Regions from separate parts of the Escherichia marmotae genome, predicted to be linked through region 2. Evidence: predicted binding sites of a transcription regulator. Region 2 holds the regulator's gene; the other holds the start of a gene.
What was found. Region 2 encodes Fur, which represses iron uptake genes when iron is present. Its sites were predicted from a motif close to ATAATAATGAGAACNACTATCAA; they were not measured.
Positions count from the first base shown of each region.

Region 1 (10,914 bases), 120 kb from region 2:
GGAAGCTGAAAACCAGTTTGTGGGCTGTAACTGCGGGATCATGGATCAGTTGATTTCCGCTCTGGGCAAGAAAGATCATGCATTATTGCTCGACTGCCGCTCACTGGGGACTAAAGCTGTTTCCATGCCGAAAGGTGTGGCGGTGGTGATTATCAACAGTAACTTCAAACGCACTCTGGTCGGCAGCGAATACAACACCCGCCGTGAACAGTGTGAAACCGGTGCGCGTTTCTTCCAACAGCCAGCCCTGCGCGATGTCACCATTGAAGAGTTCAACGCCGTAGCGCATGAACTGGATCCGATCGTCGCAAAACGCGTGCGTCACGTTCTGACCGAAAACGCCCGTACCGTTGAAGCTGCCAACGCGCTGGAGCAAGGCGACCTGAAACGTATGGGTGAGTTGATGGCGGAGTCTCATGCCTCTATGCGCGATGACTTCGAAATCACCGTACCGCAAATTGATACCCTGGTAGAAATCGTAAAAGCAGTGATTGGCGACAAAGGGGGCGTGCGCATGACCGGTGGTGGGTTTGGCGGCTGTATTGTTGCGCTGATCCCGGAAGAACTGGTGCCTGCAGTACAGCACGCTGTTGCTGAACAATATGAAGCAAAAACAGGCATTAAAGAGACTTTTTACGTGTGTAAACCATCACAAGGAGCAGGACAGTGCTGAATGAAACTCCCGCACTGGCACCCGATGGTCAGCCGTACCGACTGTTAACTTTGCGTAACAACGCAGGGATGGTAGTCACGCTGATGGACTGGGGTGCAACTTTACTTTCCGCCCGTATTCCGCTTTCCGATGGCAGCGTCCGCGAGGCGCTGCTCGGCTGTGCCAGCCCGGAATGCTATCAGGATCAGGCCGCATTTCTGGGGGCCTCTATTGGTCGCTATGCCAACCGTATCGCCAATAGCCGTTATACCTTTGACGACGAAACTGTAACGCTGTTGCCAAGTCAGGGTGTCAACCAGCTACACGGCGGCCCGGAAGGATTCGATAAACGTCGCTGGCAGATTGTAAATCAGAACGATCGTCAGGTGCTGTTTGCCCTGACTTCAGAAGATGGCGATCAGGGCTTTCCGGGTAATCTCGGCGCGACGGTGCAGTATCGTCTGACCGATGATAACCGTATCTCTATCACCTATCGCGCCACGGTTGATAAACCTTGCCCGGTGAATATGACTAACCACGTCTATTTCAACCTCGACGGTGAACAGTCTGACGTGCGTAATCACAAGCTGCAGATTCTGGCTGACGAATATCTGCCGGTAGATGAAAGCGGTATTCCGCACGACGGACTGAAATCTGTTGCCGGTACGTCTTTTGATTTCCGCAGCGCCAAAATCATCGCCAGTGAGTTTCTTGCCGACGAAGATCAGCGCAAAGTGAAAGGTTACGATCACGCGTTCTTGTTGCAGGCCAAAGGCGATGGCAAGAAAGTGGCAGCGCATGTCTGGTCAGCAGATGAGAAATTGCAGCTTAAGGTCTACACCACCGCTCCGGCTTTGCAATTTTACTCCGGCAACTTCCTTGGTGGCACACCCTCACGGGGAACAGAACCTTACGCCGACTGGCAAGGTCTGGCGCTGGAAAGCGAGTTTTTGCCGGACAGCCCGAACCATCCTGAATGGCCGCAGCCGGACTGTTTCTTACGCCCAGGCGAAGAGTATTCCAGCCAGACGGAATATCAGTTTATTGCACAGTGACTTCAAGCCCTCAATATGAGGGCTTTCTCATCGTATCGTTCATCTTGCCAGCAAATGAAGACATATTTGCAACTCAATATTCACAACAACCTTACACTGCGACACTATTTTCGCTATGGTTATGCGTAAGCATTGCTGTTGTTATCCCACGGCAATATAATGAGAATTATTATCATTAAATAATGATTTGAGGAGTAAGTATATGGCTGTAACTAAGCTGGTTCTGGTTCGTCATGGCGAAAGCCAGTGGAATAAAGAAAACCGTTTCACCGGTTGGTACGACGTGGATCTGTCTGAGAAAGGCGTAAGCGAAGCAAAAGCAGCAGGCAAGCTGCTGAAAGAGGAAGGTTACAGCTTTGACTTTGCTTACACCTCTGTGCTGAAGCGCGCTATCCATACTCTGTGGAATGTGCTGGACGAACTGGATCAGGCATGGCTGCCCGTTGAGAAATCCTGGAAACTGAACGAACGTCACTACGGTGCGTTGCAGGGTCTGAACAAAGCGGAAACCGCTGAAAAATATGGCGACGAGCAGGTGAAACAGTGGCGTCGTGGTTTTGCGGTAACTCCGCCGGAACTGACTAAAGATGATGAGCGTTATCCGGGCCACGATCCGCGTTACGCTAAACTGAGCGAAAAAGAGCTGCCGCTGACGGAAAGCCTGGCGCTGACCATTGACCGCGTGATCCCTTACTGGAATGAAACCATTCTGCCACGCATGAAGAGCGGTGAGCGCGTGATCATCGCGGCACATGGTAACTCCCTGCGTGCGCTGGTGAAATATCTCGATAACATGAGTGAAGAAGAGATCCTTGAGCTGAATATCCCGACTGGCGTACCGCTGGTGTATGAGTTTGACGAAAACTTCAAACCTCTGAAACGTTATTACCTGGGTAATGCTGACGAGATCGCGGCGAAAGCAGCGGCCGTTGCGAACCAGGGTAAAGCAAAGTAAGCGTAATCCGTTGAAAAAATGAGAAAGCCGACTGCAAGTGAGTCGGCTTTTTTTGTTTTTGCACAAGGCGTACGTAACTGACAACGGAGCACATTGCCTGATGCGACGCTACGCGTCTTATCAGGCCTACAAACGTACAGTCATGGCAATTCGCAGGTCGGGACTATAAACCTTATCCGCGACGTGCTTTTACGGCGTTCGCCAGTTGACGTAACAGAGAGTCGGTATCTTCCCAGCCAATGCAGGCATCGGTGATGCTCTTGCCATAGGCCAGCGGCTCACCGCTTTCCAGACTCTGGTTCCCTTCAACCAGGTGACTTTCCACCATCACGCCAATAATGGCATTTTCACCACCGGCAATCTGCTGGCAAACGTCAGCGCAAACTTCCATCTGCTTTTTGAATTGTTTGGACGAATTTGCATGGCTGAAATCAATCATCACCTGCGCCGGTAAACCCGCTTTTTTCAGCCCTTCTTTCACTTCAGCAACGTGTTTCGCACTGTAGTTAGGCTCTTTACCGCCGCGCAGAATGATATGGCAATCGCCGTTACCGCTGGTATTCACAATTGCCGAATGACCCCATTTGGTCACTGACAGGAAGCAGTGCGGCGCACCAGCAGCATTAATGGCATCAATAGCCACTTTAATCGTGCCATCGGTGCCATTTTTGAATCCTACCGGGCAAGAAAGACCAGACGCCAGTTCACGGTGAACCTGCGATTCGGTTGTACGTGCGCCAATTGCGCCCCAACTCATCAGGTCGGCCAGATACTGCGGGGTGATCATATCGAGAAACTCACCTGCTGCTGGCAGGCCACTATCGTTAATGTCGAGCAGCAATTTACGAGCAATGCGCAAACCGTCGTTGATCTGGAAACTGTTATCCATATGCGGATCGTTGATCAACCCTTTCCAACCCACTGTCGTACGCGGCTTTTCAAAATAGACACGCATGACGATTTCCAGCTCGTCTTTCAGCTCTTCACGCAGCGCCAGCAAGCGGGTTGCATACTCTTTAGCGGCTACAGGATCATGAATCGAACAAGGGCCAATCACCACTAACAGGCGATCATCATTACCTTTCAGGATCTTGTGGATCGCTTTACGGGCATGGGCAACCGTATTCGCGGCATTTTCGGTAGCGGGGAATTTTTCCAGCAATGCGACAGGCGGAAGTAACTCTTTGATTTCTTTGATGCGTAAATCGTCGTTCTGATAATTCATGTCTGTTCCAGTGTTGCCATACTTAATTTAGTGAATGCAATAGTTCCAATCTATATCTTCCGTCAGAATGTGTAAACGGGGTTTTACACTATGAACGGAATAATCCTGGAATTAGCAAGAAAAACGCCAGATTGTCGCGAAAAACGAGATCTCACCTACAATTTCTAACTGTAACTTCTTTGTTTATTAATTTTTTCAAGATTCTCTGCTGGATTTATTCTTCTGGCTGAAATCTTAAACCATTGCCTGACAATCACCTGCAAATGCACTGTTGGAAGAGGTTATCCGACATAACGACCATAACAGGAGCATCGTATGAAAATGACAAAACTGGCCACTCTATTTCTGACTGCCACTCTTAGTCTTGCCAGCGGAGCTGCACTGGCTGCCGATAGCGGCGCGCAAACTAATAACGGCCAGGCAAACGCTGCGGCTGATGCGGGCCAGGTTGCCCCAGATGCCCGTGAAAATGTCACGCCAAATAACGTCGATAATAGCGGGGTTAATAGCAACTCGGGCGGCACCATGCTGCACCCGAACGGTTCATCAATGGATAATGATGGCATGACCAAAGATGAAGAGCACAAAAATACGATGTGCAAAGATGGTCGCTGTCCGGACATCAATAAAAAAGTCCAAACCGGTGATGGCATCAACAATGATGTCGATACCAAAACCGACGGTACAACACAGTAATCCTGCAATAAAGCCAATACAGGGAGAGCGGAGTCTCTCCCTTTTAATTTTTCCCTTCTAAAAGCAGTATGATGTCATAAAGTTAAGTGAGATTAATTAAGGGATGACTCGTCATGGCGCACTCACACACTTCCGCACATCTGCCAGAAGATAATAATGCTCGTCGCTTGTTATATGCTTTCGGCGTTACCGCCGGTTTTATGCTGGTTGAAGTTATTGGCGGCTTTCTTTCCGGTTCTCTGGCATTGCTGGCCGATGCGGGTCATATGCTGACCGATACTGCCGCCCTGCTTTTCGCCCTACTTGCCGTTCAATTTTCCCGTCGTCCCCCCACCTTTCGCCATACTTTCGGCTGGCTTCGATTGACCACCCTCGCGGCGTTTGTAAATGCCATCGCCCTGGTGGTGATTACTATTTTGATTGTCTGGGAGGCGATAGAACGCTTCCGCACGCCACGTCCGGTTGAAGGCGGTATGATGATGACTATTGCCGTGGCTGGATTGCTGGCGAATGTGCTTTCTTTCTGGTTGCTGCATCGTGGCAGTGAAGAGAAAAATCTCAATGTACGCGCGGCAGCGTTGCATGTCCTGGGGGATCTGCTGGGTTCTGTCGGCGCTATCATCGCGGCGTTGATTATTATCTGGACCGGCTGGACGCCTGCTGACCCTATTCTTTCCATTCTCGTTTCACTTCTGGTTCTGCGCAGTGCCTGGCGATTATTGAAAGACAGCGTGAATGAATTACTTGAAGGTGCGCCGGTTTCGCTGGATATCGCTGAACTGAAGCGCCGCATGTGCCGGGAAATCCCGGAAGTGCGCAATGTGCATCATGTACACGTGTGGATGGTGGGCGAGAAGCCAGTAATGACGCTGCATGTGCAGGTGATCCCGCCACACGATCACGACGCATTGTTGGACAAGATCCAACACTATCTGATGGACAACTATCAGATTGAGCACGCCACGATTCAGATGGAATATCAGCCTTGTCATGGGCCGGATTGCCACCTTAATCAAGGGGTTTCCGGCCATTCACATCATCACCATTAATGAGACAGCGCGCGTGAACCTCTTTCGCGTGCGCTGTTTATCCACATCCGGCTGCCGTTCAGGGCAATAAAGGTCAGGATCAGATACTCCAGCGACATGGCATAAACCCCCTGCAAGGCGAAAATCACCACGCTGATCACGTTAATAATGACCCACAGTAACCAGTTTTCGACGTATTTACGTGTCATCAGGATCATTGCCACGATGGAGAGTACCATCATGCAGGAATCCCAGAATGGGAAGGCGTCTGGTTGCAATTCTGGCATAGCCACTTGTAGACCCAACGCTTGCATAATCATTACCGCCACGCGGGTCAGGAACGCAAATACCGGGTTGATAAATACCGTCATCAGACCAATGGCAACGACGCAAACAACCAACCAGGTTAATGCCTTCGGCAGTGGCAGCCAGCGAATTTTCAACTCGGCTTCATGCTGACTGGTTTGTCGCGACCAGGCATACCAGCCATAAATGTTAGCGGCAAAGAAAAATACCTGCAGCAGTAAGCTGGCATACAATTGAATCTGAAAGAAAATAATGCCAAACAAGGTAACGTTGATCAGACCAAAAAAGTAGTTGCTGATCTTCTCCAGGCTGGCAAGACCAATACACAGTAACCCAGCGATCGTCCCTACCGCTTCGATCCATGAGAGATCGTAACCGCCAGCACCGATCGGTATATGAACCAGAATGTTCTGTGTGCTAAAAAAATCCATCTTTCCTCCAATGCGTAGCATGATGCCTTATTGTCAGCTATCCACGTAGTGTAGCCGCAAAATCCAGCATACGGTTGAGCGGCACCAGCGCCCTCTCTCGCAGCTTTTCATCAACATGAACCTCGTGTTTGCTTCCTCCCTGTTCTAATGCCTCTGCGATGGACTGGAGGCCATTCATGGCCATCCACGGGCAATGCGCACAGCTACGGCAGGTTGCACCCTCGCCAGCGGTTGGCGCTTCCAGTAGCTCCTTGTCAGGCACCGCTTGCTGCATTTTGTAGAAGATCCCCCGATCCGTCGCCACAATAAGCCGTTGATGCGGCAATGTTTTCGCAGCATTGATCAACTGACTTGTGGAACCGACCGCACCGGCCATATCGACAATGGCCTGGGGTGACTCCGGATGTACCAGTATGGCAGCGTCAGGGTATTGTTTTTGTAAGCGGGTTAACGCCTGAGTCTTAAACTCATCATGAACGATGCAGGCACCTTGCCAGCATAAGATGTCTGCGCCCGTCTGTTTTTGCACGTAACGCCCCAAATGTTTGTCTGGTGCCCAAATGATTTTTTCCCCCAAACTATCCAGATGATCAATAAGTTCGACGACAATGCTTGAAGTCACCACCCAATCTGCACGCGCTTTTACCGCAGCAGACGTGTTAGCGTAGACGACGACAGTACGATCGGGATGGGCATCACAAAATGCGTTAAATTCTTCAATGGGGCACCCGAGATCCAGTGAACATTCGGCCTTAAGTGTGGGCATCAGAATTGTTTTTTCCGGGCTGAGGATTTTGGCGGTTTCTCCCATAAATCTCACCCCAGCAACTAACAGCGTAGAAGCAGGATGCTTTGCACCAAAGCGCGCCATTTCCAGCGAATCGGAAATGCAGCCGCCGGTTTCCTCCGCCAGTTGTTGGATTTCAGGGCCGGTGTAGTAGTGGGCGACCATAACCGCATTATGTTCTTTTAGCAGGTGTTTTATTTTCTCGCGGTAATACGCTTTTTCATCAATGCTTAACGGCGTCGGCTTTGCTGGGAAAGGATAAATCGCTGCTTCAGGATCAAACATCACGCTCATCTTGCTATCTCGTTTTGCAGACTTAACATTTAAACCGATATGAAGCGTGATATCGCTATTACCGATTTCATTTGTTTTATATGCTAAACAAGATAACCGAATGGCAGGGAAAAGTCACAAGAATTACGTACGTGATATTGGATGCAACGCCTTGCGCTTATCCGACCTACATAAGGTTATTCACTCATCAAGCGTGGGAACTTACGAATTAAAATCGAGGGATGTTAAGATAGCAAAAAGGCACCTTTAGGGTGCCTTTTCACATTGGTGGGTCGTGCAGGATTCGAACCTGCGACCAATTGATTAAAAGTCAACTGCTCTACCAACTGAGCTAACGACCCCTTGCGGGATTATACTGCTTTAATCATTCAGGATGGTGGGTCGTGCAGGATTCGAACCTGCGACCAATTGATTAAAAGTCAACTGCTCTACCAACTGAGCTAACGACCCGAGTGGTGGGTGATGACGGGATCGAACCGCCGACCCCCTCCTTGTAAGGGAGGTGCTCTCCCAGCTGAGCTAATCACCCGATACTGCGCTGGATACTACTAACTGTTTCCACCTAACCCACCATAATTAGTGGTGGGTCGTGCAGGATTCGAACCTGCGACCAATTGATTAAAAGTCAACTGCTCTACCAACTGAGCTAACGACCCGGTGGTGGGTGATGACGGGATCGAACCGCCGACCCCCTCCTTGTAAGGGAGGTGCTCTCCCAGCTGAGCTAATCACCCGATACTACGCTGGATACTACAACTAACTATGCTAGTGGTGGGTCGTGCAGGATTCGAACCTGCGACCAATTGATTAAAAGTCAACTGCTCTACCAACTGAGCTAACGACCCACTTTAGTGTTGCTTTCGGTTTGTTTGATATCCCGTGGCAACGGCGGCATATATTACTGATTTCAGATTTGAGCGCAACAAAAATTTCGATGTAGATCACTCAACTGCTTATGATTCGCACGACACGACCAGAAATAATGCGACTTCTGGTCGCGTGTTATGCATTACATGGCGTTCAGACGTTTTTGTGCCTGTTTGGCGCCATCAGTACCAGGGTACTTACTGATAACCTGTTGGTACACGGCTTTCGCTTTCGCAGTGTCACCTTTGTCCTGCATGATGACGCCGACCTTAAACATCGCATCTGCAGCCTTCGGTGACTTCGGATAGTTTTTCACTACCGAAGCAAAATAGTATGCCGCATCATCTTTCTTACCCTTGTTGTAGTTTAACTGACCCAGCCAATAATTGGCGTTTGGCAGGTAAGTTGAATCAGGATAATTTTTGATGAAATTCTGAAATGCCACCATCGCATCATCCTGGCGGGATTTATCCTGCACCAGTGCAATAGCTGCATTGTAATCAGTGTTTGCATCACCGCTTTTCACCGGCGCGCCAGCACTCGCAGTACCAGCATCAGCCGTTGGCGTTGTTGCCGCCGCCCCGCTTTGCTCAACGCTGGCAGATTGCGTCGCTGCACCACCGCTGCTGAGGCTATCGATCTGCAACAGGATCTGCTTTTGCCGCTCCACGACCTGATTTAGTTGATACTGATTTTCCTGAATTTGACCACGCAGGGAATCAATATCGGACTGATTATCGGAGAGTTGCTGCTGGAGTTGAGTTAAAAGCTGACTGTGAGCATTAGAAATACGCTCAAGTTGAGTGACGCGGTCTTCGACCGAGCCTGAGCCGACACTACTGATTGGTGCCTGAGCAAAAGCGGCCCAGGGGGCCGCTATACCAACCAGTAACGACAGACTCAATAGTTGATGTCTGAAGTTACTGCTCATGCAATTCTCTTAGTAAACCAGTACCGCACGACGGTTTTTGGAGTATGCCGCTTCGTCATGGCCCAGTACTGCAGGTTTTTCTTTACCGTAAGAAACGATGGAGATCTGGTCAGCAGAAACACCTTTACCCTGCAGGTACATCTTAACGGCGTTCGCACGACGTTCACCCAGGGAAATGTTGTATTCCGGAGTACCACGTTCGTCCGCGTGACCTTCTACGGTGACTTTGTAAGACGGGTTGCTACGCAGGAAGTTTGCGTGTGCATCCAGCATTTGAGCGAAATCAGAACGGATATCGTATTTGTCCAGATCGAAGTAAACGATATTGTTCTGCTGTAGCTGTTGCATTTGCAGACGAGCCTGCTCTTCGGAAGACATGTTGCCGTTACCGCCGTTCGCATCCATACCAGTGCCGGCACCCAGCATGCCTTCGCTGCCGTCATTGCTGGCGTTCTTGTTGGAAGAACATGCCGCAATTGCCATAACAGGCAGAGCAATCATCAGCCCTTTCAGCACTTTGTTCAGTTGCATTTCAATGATTCCTTTACTATTCAATTAATTATTATCACAGATACGGCGACCAGGCAGGGAATTTGACCTGTCCATCAGTTGCCGGAAGACGCGCTTTGAAACGCCCATCTGTAGAAACCAAATTCAGCACGGATCCCATCCCCTGAGAAGAGCTGTAGATTACCATAGTGCCGTTAGGTGCCAGACTTGGCGTTTCATCCAGGAACGTTGACGACAGAACTTGTACGCCTCCCGTTACCAGATCTTGTTTGGCAATGTGCTGCTGCCCACCATTGGAGCTGACCATTACCATAAATTTACCGTCGCTGCTGACATCCGCATCCTGGTTCTGCGAACCTTCCCAGGTAATACGTTGTGGCGCACCGCCGTTGATATTCACTTTATAAACCTGCGGACGACCTGCCTGGTCAGAAGTAAATGCCAGGTTCTGGCTGTCCGGGAACCAGGTCGGTTCAGTGTTGTTGCTACGGCCATCAGTCACCTGACGAATCTGACCAGAAGCTAAATCCATTACGTACAGGTTCAGGCTACCCGTTTTAGACAGGGCAAACGCCAGTTTGCTGCCATCCGGTGAGAACGCTGGCGCACCGTTGTGACGCGGGAATGAAGCCACCTGACGCACAGCGCCATTTGCCAGCGTCTGGATAACCAGCGCGGAACGACCGCTTTCGAAGGTGACATATGCCAGTTTAGAACCGTCTGGTGACCACGCCGGAGACATCAGCGGCTGCGGAGAACGGTGAACCACAAACTGGTTGTAGCCATCGTAGTCAGATACGCGCAATTCGTACGGGAACTGACCACCGTTGGTCTGAACAACGTAGGCAATACGAGTACGGAACGCACCCTTAATGCCGGTCAGTTTTTCAAACACTTCGTCACTGGCGGTATGGCCAGCATAACGCAGCCATTGCTTGTTAACTTTATATGAGTTCTGAGCAAGTACAGTACCCGGAGCACCACCGGTATCAACTAGCTGATAAGCAACATTGTAAGAGCCGTCCGGGTTCGGAGTGACCTGACCTACAACCACAGCGTCAATACCCAGTGCAGACCATGCTGCGGGTTGAACTTCCTGCGCGCTACCCGGCTGCTGTGGCAGACGAGCGCGATCTAACGGGTTAAATTTACCGCTGTTACGCAAGTCAGCAGCAAC
Region 1 is NZ_CP025979.1:1,651,152-1,662,065, forward strand. It holds gene galK (galactokinase) at 1-673, shown strand, start outside; gene galM (galactose-1-epimerase) at 667-1,707, shown strand; gene gpmA (2,3-diphosphoglycerate-dependent phosphoglycerate mutase) at 1,910-2,662, shown strand; gene aroG (3-deoxy-7-phosphoheptulonate synthase AroG) at 2,835-3,887, opposite strand; gene C1192_RS08580 (YbgS-like family protein) at 4,203-4,583, shown strand; gene zitB (CDF family zinc transporter ZitB) at 4,697-5,632, shown strand; gene pnuC (nicotinamide riboside transporter PnuC) at 5,629-6,348, opposite strand; gene nadA (quinolinate synthase NadA) at 6,386-7,429, opposite strand; tRNA gene C1192_RS08600 (tRNA-Lys) at 7,695-7,770, opposite strand; tRNA gene C1192_RS08605 (tRNA-Lys) at 7,804-7,879, opposite strand; tRNA gene C1192_RS08610 (tRNA-Val) at 7,883-7,958, opposite strand; tRNA gene C1192_RS08615 (tRNA-Lys) at 8,010-8,085, opposite strand; tRNA gene C1192_RS08620 (tRNA-Val) at 8,088-8,163, opposite strand; tRNA gene C1192_RS08625 (tRNA-Lys) at 8,199-8,274, opposite strand; gene cpoB (cell division protein CpoB) at 8,439-9,227, opposite strand; gene pal (peptidoglycan-associated lipoprotein Pal) at 9,237-9,758, opposite strand; gene tolB (Tol-Pal system beta propeller repeat protein TolB) at 9,793-10,914, opposite strand, start outside.
Region 1: a site for Fur is predicted at 1,861-1,883, ahead of gpmA (2,3-diphosphoglycerate-dependent phosphoglycerate mutase). Genes of this name have one in related genera too.

Region 2 (10,914 bases):
AGAAACGAGAGTTTGCGACGCGAGTGTCATGTGTCAGGGTTTTGATACGGGTGCGAGAGGCGAGAGAAGAGGCTGGTTCGTTAAATGCAATATGACCGTCGTTACCTACACCGCCCATAAACAGATGAATTTTACCGTAAGAGCGGATTTTTTCTTCATACTGGCGGCATTCGGCGTCGATATCCGGGGCGTTGCCATTGAGAAGGTTGATATTTTCTGCTGGAATATCAACGTGATCGAAGAAATTACGGTGCATAAAGCTGTAGTAGCTTTCCGGATGCTCTTTCGGCAGACCGACATACTCGTCCATGTTGAAGGTGACAACGTGCTTAAAGCTGACCTGGCCTGCTTTATGCATTTCGACTAACGCTTTATAGGTGGTCATCGGTGTGCCACCGGTCGGCAAGCCAAGCACGAACGGGCGATCGGCAGTCGGTTTGAACGCATTGATGCGATTGACGATATGGCGCGCAGCCCATTTGCCGACCTGTTCAGCAGTAGTCAGGGGGATCAGTCTCATTATTCACCTCGATAAGAAAAATTAAGCCGTTGGCGGATTTGGCATCTTTAAGCGTAACCTGGATTTGCGCAGACAGGCGTCAATCCGACCTGATTTTTTGAATGATAAAATAAGTTTTCTGGTTTAGCCAGTAAAAGGGAGTGATGATAACGATATTTGGTGACAAAACTCACAAAAGACACGCGTTTAATTTGCGGTACGAATTAATTTTTTACACACTCTGTAGCAGATGATCTAACAACCTGATTACAGAACATCGGCAGTACAGTTTGCAGCAAAATAAAAATACGGCTTTAAACAAGCCAAATAGGGTTCTCGTAGGGGGAATAAGATGAATATTTTAGGGTTTTTCCAGCGACTCGGTAGGGCGTTACAGCTCCCTATCGCGGTGCTGCCGGTGGCGGCACTGTTGCTGCGATTCGGCCAGCCAGATTTACTTAACGTTGCGTTTATTGCCCAGGCGGGCGGTGCGATTTTTGACAACCTTGCGCTTATCTTCGCGATCGGTGTGGCATCCAGTTGGTCAAAAGACAGCGCGGGCGCGGCGGCGCTGGCGGGGGCAGTCGGGTATTTTGTACTGACCAAAGCGATGGTAACCATCAACCCGGAAATTAACATGGGTGTTCTGGCGGGTATCATTACCGGTCTGGTCGGTGGTGCAGCCTATAACCGTTGGTCCGCGATTAAACTGCCTGACTTCCTGAGCTTCTTCGGCGGTAAACGCTTTGTGCCGATTGCCACTGGCTTCTTCTGTCTGGTGCTGGCAGCCATTTTTGGTTATGTCTGGCCGCCGGTGCAGCACGCTATTCATGCAGGTGGCGAATGGATCGTTTCTGCAGGCGCGCTGGGTTCCGGTATCTTTGGTTTCATCAACCGTCTGCTGATCCCAACGGGTCTGCATCAGGTGCTGAACACTATCGCCTGGTTCCAGATTGGTGAATTCACCAACGCGGCGGGTGCTGTATTCCACGGCGATATCAACCGCTTCTATGCGGGTGACGGCACGGCGGGGATGTTCATGTCCGGCTTCTTCCCGATCATGATGTTCGGTTTGCCGGGTGCAGCGCTGGCGATGTATTTTGCCGCGCCGAAAGAGCGTCGTCCGATGGTTGGTGGGATGCTGCTTTCCGTGGCTATCACCGCGTTCCTGACCGGTGTGACTGAGCCGCTGGAATTCCTGTTCATGTTCCTCGCTCCGCTGCTGTACCTCCTGCACGCACTGCTGACCGGCATCAGCCTGTTTGTCGCAACGTTGCTGGGTATCCACGCGGGCTTCTCCTTCTCTGCGGGTGCCATCGACTATGCGTTGATGTATAACCTGCCGGCCGCCAGCCAGAACGTCTGGATGCTGTTGGTGATGGGCGTTGTTTTCTTCGCTATCTACTTCGTGGTGTTCAGTGTGGTTATCCGCCTGTTCAACCTGAAAACGCCAGGTCGTGAAGATAAAGAAGACGAAATTGTTACTGAAGAAGCCAACAGCAACACTGAAGAAGGTCTGACTCAACTGGCGACCAACTATATTGCTGCGGTTGGCGGTAGTGACAACCTGAAAGCGATTGATGCCTGTATTACCCGTCTGCGCCTGACGGTGGCTGACTCAGCTCTCGTCAACGATGCGATGTGTAAACGTCTGGGTGCTTCTGGTGTGGTGAAACTGAACAAGCAGACTATTCAGGTGATTGTCGGTGCGAAAGCCGAATCTATCGGTGATGCAATGAAGAAAGTCGTTGCCCGTGGGCCGGTAGCAGCAGCGTCTGCTGAAGCCGCTCCGGCAACCGCTGCTCCGGCAGCAAAACCACAGGCTGTACCAAACGCAGTGTCTATCGTTGAACTGGTATCACCGATTACTGGTGATGTTGTGGCGCTGGATCAGGTGCCAGACGAAGCATTCGCCAGCAAAGCGGTGGGTGACGGTGTGGCGGTGAAACCGACGGATAAAATCGTTGTATCACCAGCCGCAGGGACTATCGTGAAAATCTTCAACACCAACCACGCGTTCTGCCTGGAAACCGAAAAAGGCGCGGAAATCGTAGTCCACATGGGTATCGATACTGTGGCGCTGGAAGGTAAAGGTTTTAAACGTCTGGTGGAAGAGGGCGCGCAGGTAAGCGCAGGGCAACCGATTCTGGAAATGGATCTGGATTACCTGAACGCTAACGCTCGCTCGATGATCAGTCCGGTTGTTTGCAGCAATATCGACGATTTCAGCGGCCTGGTTATTAAAGCCCAGGGGCACGTCGTAGCGGGTCAAACACCGCTGTTTGAAATCAAAAAGTAATCGGCTTTATGCCTGATGCGACGCTTGACGCGTCTTATCAGGCCCGTAGGTTGGATAAGACGCGTCAAGCGTCGCATCCAACAATGACAAGCGGTGGGGGATCTTCTCTACCGCTTTTTTTTCATCAATCATCCCCATAATCTTTGTTAGATTTTTCGATTTTCTCTAACTAACAGTTGTCAGCCTGTCTCGCTTATAAGATCATACGCCGTTATACGTTGTTTACGCTTTGAGGAATCCACGATGAGTGAGGCTGAAGCCCGCCCGACTAACTTTATTCGTCAGATCATCGATGAAGATCTGGCCAGTGGTAAGCACACCACAGTACACACCCGTTTCCCGCCGGAGCCGAATGGCTATCTGCATATTGGCCATGCGAAATCTATCTGCCTGAACTTCGGGATCGCCCAGGACTATAAAGGCCAGTGCAACCTGCGTTTCGACGACACCAACCCGGTAAAAGAAGATATCGAGTACGTCGAGTCGATCAAAAACGACGTTGAGTGGTTAGGTTTTCACTGGTCAGGTAACGTCCGTTACTCCTCCGATTATTTTGATCAACTCCACGCCTATGCTGTTGAATTGATCAATAAAGGCCTGGCATATGTTGATGAACTGACGCCAGAGCAAATCCGCGAATATCGTGGCACTCTGACGCAGTCGGGTAAAAACAGCCCATACCGCGACCGCAGCGTTGAAGAGAACCTGGCGCTGTTCGAGAAGATGCGTACCGGCGGTTTTGAAGAAGGTAAAGCCTGCCTGCGTGCGAAAATCGACATGGCATCGCCGTTTATCGTGATGCGCGATCCGGTGCTGTATCGCATTAAGTTTGCTGAACATCATCAGACCGGCAACAAGTGGTGCATCTACCCGATGTACGACTTCACCCACTGCATCAGCGATGCGTTGGAAGGTATTACCCACTCTCTGTGTACGCTGGAGTTCCAGGACAACCGTCGTCTGTACGACTGGGTTCTGGACAACATCACTATTCCTGTTCATCCGCGCCAGTACGAATTCTCGCGTCTGAATCTGGAATACACCGTGATGTCCAAGCGTAAACTGAACCAGTTGGTGACCGACAAGCACGTAGAAGGCTGGGACGATCCGCGTATGCCGACCATTTCCGGTCTGCGTCGTCGTGGTTATACCGCGGCTTCTATTCGTGAGTTCTGCAAACGCATTGGCGTGACCAAGCAGGACAACACTATTGAGATGGCGTCGCTGGAATCCTGCATCCGTGAAGATCTTAACGAAAACGCCCCTCGCGCAATGGCAGTTATCGATCCAGTAAAACTGGTTATCGAAAACTATCAGGGCGAAGGCGAAATGGTTACCATGCCGAACCATCCGAACAAACCGGAAATGGGTAGCCGCCAGGTGCCGTTTAGTGCTGAGATTTGGATCGATCGTGCCGATTTCCGCGAAGAAGCCAACAAACAGTACAAACGTCTGGTGCTGGGTAAAGAAGTGCGTCTGCGTAATGCTTACGTGATTAAAGCGGAACGCGTGGAGAAAGATGCTGAAGGCAATATCACCACTATCTTCTGTACTTACGATGCTGACACCCTGAGCAAAGATCCGGCTGATGGTCGTAAGGTCAAAGGCGTTATCCACTGGGTAAGTGCGGCACATGCGCTACCGGTTGAAATCCGTCTGTATGACCGTCTGTTCAGCGTGCCGAATCCAGGCGCTGCGGATGATTTCCTGTCGGTGATTAACCCGGAATCGCTGGTGATCAAACAGGGCTTTGCTGAACCGTCGCTGAAAGATGCGGTAGCAGGTAAAGCGTTCCAGTTTGAGCGTGAAGGCTATTTCTGTCTCGACAGTCGCCATTCCACTGCGGAAAAACCAGTATTTAACCGCACCGTTGGGCTGCGTGATACCTGGGCGAAGGTTGGCGAGTAACGTTAAGTTCCACTTTGCCGGATAAGGCGTCCACGCCGCATCCGGTATGAACAAAGTGCACTTCGTCAACAATCCCAAACGCCGCACTCTGCGGCGTTTTTTCTGCTTTTCTTCGCGAATTAATTCCGCTTTGTAATTTATCCATAAAACAAATTTAAAATCACCAGCCATAATTTAATAGAATGCGACTGCCTTCATCCCACTGGAAAGCCGCATATTTTTCTTCTACGCGCTCTCCTGGTACAAATTTAAACCTTGTAACAAAAATCATCAAAATATGTGCGGTTGCTCATGTTCTTACATTCTCGTTACAGAAAGAGATTGATAATTCGCGGCGCGAAAAATAGTCTGTTCCTGTAGTCAGCGAGACTTTTCTCAACGCTACTTTTTTAATTTTTTATTTTTTCGCTGTTCACCCTTGGTGCAGCAATTTATACGTCAAAGAGGATTAACCCATGCGTACGTTTAGTGGTAAACGTAGTACGCTGGCGCTGGCTATCGCCGGTGTTACAGCAATGTCGGGCTTTATGGCAATGCCGGAGGCTCACGCCGAAGGATTTATCGACGATTCAACCTTAACCGGCGGTATCTATTACTGGCAGCGTGAACGTGACCGTAAAGATGTTACCGACGGCGACAAATACAAAACCAACCTTTCTCACTCCACCTGGAACGCCAACCTCGATTTTCAGTCTGGTTATGTCGCGGATATGTTCGGCCTTGATATTGCTGCGTTTACGGCGATTGAAATGGCGGAAAATGGCGACAGTTCACACCCGAACGAAATCGCTTTTTCGAAAAGTAATAAAGCCTATGACGAAGACTGGTCAGGCGATAAAAGCGGTATAAGCCTGTATAAAGCAGCGGCCAAATTTAAATACGGTCCGGCGTGGGCGAGAGCAGGTTATATTCAGCCAACCGGTCAGACGCTGTTAGCGCCGCACTGGAGCTTTATGCCGGGTACTTATCAGGGCGCGGAAGCCGGGGCTAATTTTGATTACGGTGATGCTGGTGCGTTGAGCTTCTCCTACATGTGGACCAACGAATATAAAGCGCCGTGGCATCTGGAAATGGATGAGTTTTATCAGAACGATAAAACCACCAAAGTTGATTACCTGCACTCCCTCGGGGCGAAGTACGATTTCAAAAATAACCTCGTGCTGGAAGTGGCATTTGGTCAGGCTGAAGGGTATATCGATCAGTATTTTGCTAAAGCCAGCTACAAATTTGATATCGCCGGTAGCCCGCTAACTACCAGCTACCAGTTCTACGGTACGCGCGATAAAGTTGACGATCGCAGCGTCAACGATCTTTACGACGGCACCGCCTGGCTACAGGCGTTGACCTTTGGCTACCGGGCGGCTGACGTAGTGGATTTGCGCCTGGAAGGCACCTGGGTGAAAGCTGACGGTCAGCAGGGGTACTTCTTACAGCGTATGACCCCAACCTACGCTTCCTCTAACGGCCGCCTGGATATCTGGTGGGATAACCGTTCTGATTTTAACGCCAACGGCGAAAAAGCGGTCTTCTTCGGCGCGATGTATGATCTGAAAAACTGGAATCTTCCAGGTTTCGCCATCGGCGCTTCTTACGTTTACGCCTGGGATGCCAAACCCGCTACCTGGCAGAGCAACCCGGATGCGTTCTACGACAAGAACCGGACTATTGAAGAGTCTGCATACAGCCTGGATGCGGTCTACACCCTTCAGGATGGTCGCGCCAAAGGTACGATGTTCAAGCTGCACTTCACCGAATACGATAACCACTCCGATATCCCGAGCTGGGGCGGCGGTTACGGCAACATCTTCCAGGATGAGCGTGACGTGAAGTTTATGGTTATCGCGCCATTCACTATCTTCTGATGTCCGACGCGGCAGGTTTTTCGCCTGCCGCACGTTTGAGGAATTTGCTATGAAGAAACTGATTCTCATCGCCATGATGGCATCGGGGTTGGTGGCCTGTGCGCAATCAACCGCGCCACAGGAAGATAGTCGTCTGAAAGAGGCGTACAGCGCCTGTATTAATACCGCACAAGGCTCGCCGGAAAAAATTGAAGCCTGCCAGAGCGTGTTAAACGTGCTGAAGAAAGAGAAACAACATCAGCAGTTTGCCGAGCAGGAAAGTGTGCGCGTGCTGGATTATCAGCAGTGTATTCAGGCAACGCAAACCGGTAATGATCAGGCGGTGAAAGCCGATTGTGATAAGGTCTGGCAGGAAATTCGCAGTAATAACGCTACGCAGTAAAAAACAAAAAGCGAGAGCTGTAACTCTCGCTTTTCTTATTTCTCTTTATAAAAAAGCCAACCCGCAGGTTGGCTTTTTCTCGTTCAGGCTGACTTAATTGCCTTCGTGCGCGTGCTCATCTTCGCGGCAATCGCCTTCGGCGCAGTGACCGTAAAGATAGAGACTATGGTTAGTCAGGCGAATGCCGTGTTTTGCGGCAATTTCACGCTGACGCGCTTCGATAGATTCATCACTAAATTCGATAACCTTGCCGCAATCGAGGCAGATCAGGTGATCGTGGTGATGTTGCTGGGTCAGTTCAAATACGGATTTACCGCCTTCAAAATTGTGGCGGGTGACGATACCGGCGTCGTCAAACTGGTTCAGTACGCGATATACGGTAGCCAGACCAATTTCTTCACCCATATCGATCAGACGTTTGTACAAATCTTCCGCACTGACGTGATGGTTGTCCGGCTCCTGAAGAACTTCCAGGATTTTTAAGCGTGGAAGCGTTACTTTCAGGCCAGCTTTCTTTAGGGCGGTATTGTTATCAGTCATGCGGAATCTGTCCTGTTACTAAGCGATTCACTTCATTAAAAGAAGTGACAGAATTTGCTCTTGAGATAATGCGTATCATTATAGAATTGCCATGCCTAAATGAAAACTACAAGTCCCTGGCAAATATTGTTAATAAAAACGTGGCTTAGCTTACATTTACATCGGTAAGGCCACTTCAACACTGGAACATTGTACAGGTACAACGGCAAAAGTTACAAATTTGTAGCAATTATTTTGATTGGCATTATCTATTAATACGGCGTAGACATGAGTCTACGCCGCATCACATCAGGCGTTGATAATTTCGTCGAGATGCAGCTCTTCAGAAATTTGTTTCACCCATTTTTCCACGCGTTCGGCGGTCAGTTCCGGCTGACGGTCTTCGTCGATAGCCAGACCGACAAAGTGGTTGTCATCCGCCAGACCTTTTGAGGCTTCGAAATGGTAGCCCGCAGTTGGCCAGTGACCAACGATGGTAGCACCACGCGGTTCGATGATGTCACGGATAGTGCCTAACGCGTCGCAGAAATATTCTGCGTAATCTTCCTGGTCGCCACAGCCAAACAGTGCAACCAGTTTACCATTGAAATCAATCTCTTCGAGAGTCGGGAAGAAGTCGTCCCAGTCACACTGCGCTTCGCCGTAGTACCAGGTTGGGATGCCCAGCAGCAGAATGTCATAAGCTTCCAGATCTTCTTTGCTGCTTTTTGCAATGTCATGGACATCGGCAACGTCTTTACCAAGCTGTTTTTGAATCATTTTTGCGATATTTTCGGTATTACCGGTGTCGCTGCCGAAAAAGATGCCAGTGATAGCCATGAGTGAAATAACCTCTTGAAACTTATTGAAATGGGGGTGGCAAATTGCCCACGGATAAAGGCAATCATAGCAGAACAGGCAGTCTTGCGGAATCAGCAAACTCGCAGGACTGCACACTGTGCTACACAATTTTTTTGTCCAACTTCAAGTTACATGGGCTGTAACCCGAATTATTTGAGTAAAGGATGGGATCAGACGATGCCCTGACTACGCAGCGCCGCGAGTTGTTGCATCAACATCTCTTCGATCAGTTCGCTACGGCTCATATTACGCGACTCTGCCAGCTCGTTCAGCGCCTCGACAGCTTCTGCATTCAGCTTCAGTTCGACACGCTTAAGACCACGTACTTTGTCGCGTTTTAGCTGGTTGCGTTTATTAATACGCAGCTGTTCATCGCGCGAAAGCGGATTGGTTTTCGGTCGTCCCGGTCGACGCTCGTGCGCGAACAGATCTAATGTCGTACGGTCCGTTTGTTCTTTGGCCATGATCTTGGTGACTTCGGGGGAAACAATCAGCCAGGCGTCTGCCCGGATGGATAGCGCGCCATAATACATCAGCGCGATGAGTCACGCCAACGCCCACGCGCGGAAAGCGACGCAGACGCTGGGTTTTTAATCAGTTGCATTAATCATTGAGATAGCGGCGGATGGCGCGCAGCACTGCATCAGGTTTTTCTGCGTGTACCCAGTGACCCGCACCTGCAATCACATGCGCCCGTGCCTGCGGAAATTGCGCCAGTAAATCATCACGATATTGTTCAGTAACATACGGCGAATTACCACCGGGGATAAATAGGGCGGGGTGATCCCACGCCGGGATTTTCTCCCAACCCACAATATGCGGATACTGATCCCACAACACCGGCACGTTAAAACGCCATTCGCCGTCAACGTAGGATTTCAACAGAAACTGAATCACCCCTTCTTCATTCAGATGCTGACGCATCACCGTCGCCGCCTGTTGACGTGTTTGTGCGTCAGATTCGCTGACCGCGTTGATGGCCGCGAAAATCTCATCATGACGGCGCACGTGATAATCGACGGGCGCAATATCGATTGCCACCAGTTTATCGATGCGATCAGGGGCCAGCGCGATGAGCGCCATTACTGCTTTGCCGCCCATTGAGTGGCCAATAAATGTCGCCTTATCGATCTGCTGAGCATCCAGCGTATCCAGCAGATCCTGCGCCATCGCCGGATAATTCATCACAGGATCGCGCGGTGAAAGTCCGTGGTTACGCATATCCACCTGGATGATATCGTGGTCGCTCACCAGGTCACGTGCCAGCACGCCGAGGTTGTCGAGACTACCAAACAGACCATGAACAAGGACGATGGGAGAATTATTGTGCTGATTTTGTGTAGATTGCGCGCGGATATTCAATTTCATGGCAAAGTTCTTTTTTTCGCGAAGTCGGGTTAGGGTATTATGTTGACCATTGTGCCACAGGGCTGCAACAAATAAGGTTTAATCCGAGTTTTTCTGCAAGCTAGGCTTGACGCTATCCGCTGCCGGGATTTATTCATATACTCCTGGCGACTTGTATTCAGCTAAGACACCGCACTGGATTAAGATGAAAACGATTGAAGTTGATGATGAACTCTACAGCTATATTGCCAGCCACACTAAGCATATCGGCGAGAGCGCATCCGACATTTTACGGCGTATGTTGAAGTTTTCCGCCGCATCACAGCCTGCTGCTCCGGTGACGAAAGAGGTTCGCATTGCGTCGCCTGCTATCGTCGAAGCGAAGCCGATCAAAACGATTAAAGACAAAGTACGCGCAATGCGTGAACTTCTGCTTTCCGATGAATACGCAGAGCAGAAGCGTGCGGTCAACCGCTTTATGCTGCTGTTGTCTACACTATATTCTCTTGACGCCCAGGCGTTTGCCGAAGCAACGGAATCGTTGCACGGTCGCACGCGCGTTTACTTTGCGGCAGATGAACAGACGCTGCTGAAAAATGGTAATCAGACCAAGCCGAAACACGTGCCAGGCACGCCGTATTGGGTGATCACCAACACTAACACTGGCCGTAAATGCAGCATGATTGAACACATCATGCAGTCGATGCAATTCCCGGCGGAATTGATTGAGAAGGTTTGCGGGACAATTTAAAACAACGTTGCAGATAAAGGACAAAGCAATGGCAATCCACAATCGTGCAGGCCAGCCTGCACAACAGAGTGATTTGATTAATGTCGCCCAACTGACGGCACAATATTATGTACTGAAACCAGAAGCAGGGAATGCGGAGCACGCGGTGAAATTCGGTACTTCCGGTCACCGTGGCAGTGCAGCGCGCCACAGCTTTAACGAGCCGCACATTCTGGCGATCGCTCAAGCGATTGCCGAAGAACGTGCGAAAAACGGCATCACTGGCCCTTGCTATGTGGGTAAAGATACTCACGCCTTGTCCGAACCTGCATTCATTTCCGTGCTGGAAGTGCTGGCAGCAAACGGGGTTGATGTCATTGTGCAGGAAAATAATGGCTTCACTCCGACACCTGCCGTTTCCAATGCCATTCTGGTTCACAACAAAAAAGGTGGCCCGCTGGCAGATGGTATCGTGATTACGCCGTCCCATAACCCGCCGGAAGATGG
Region 2 is NZ_CP025979.1:1,774,671-1,785,584, reverse strand. It holds gene nagB (glucosamine-6-phosphate deaminase) at 1-520, opposite strand, end outside; gene nagE (PTS N-acetyl glucosamine transporter subunit IIABC) at 852-2,798, shown strand; gene glnS (glutamine--tRNA ligase) at 3,042-4,706, shown strand; gene chiP (chitoporin ChiP) at 5,162-6,568, shown strand; gene C1192_RS09310 (ChiQ/YbfN family lipoprotein) at 6,618-6,950, shown strand; gene fur (ferric iron uptake transcriptional regulator) at 7,044-7,490, opposite strand; gene uof (fur leader peptide) at 7,483-7,569, opposite strand; gene fldA (flavodoxin FldA) at 7,779-8,309, opposite strand; gene ybfE (LexA regulated protein) at 8,501-8,794, opposite strand; gene ybfF (esterase) at 8,934-9,698, opposite strand; gene seqA (replication initiation negative regulator SeqA) at 9,883-10,428, shown strand; gene pgm (phosphoglucomutase (alpha-D-glucose-1,6-bisphosphate-dependent)) at 10,457-10,914, shown strand, end outside.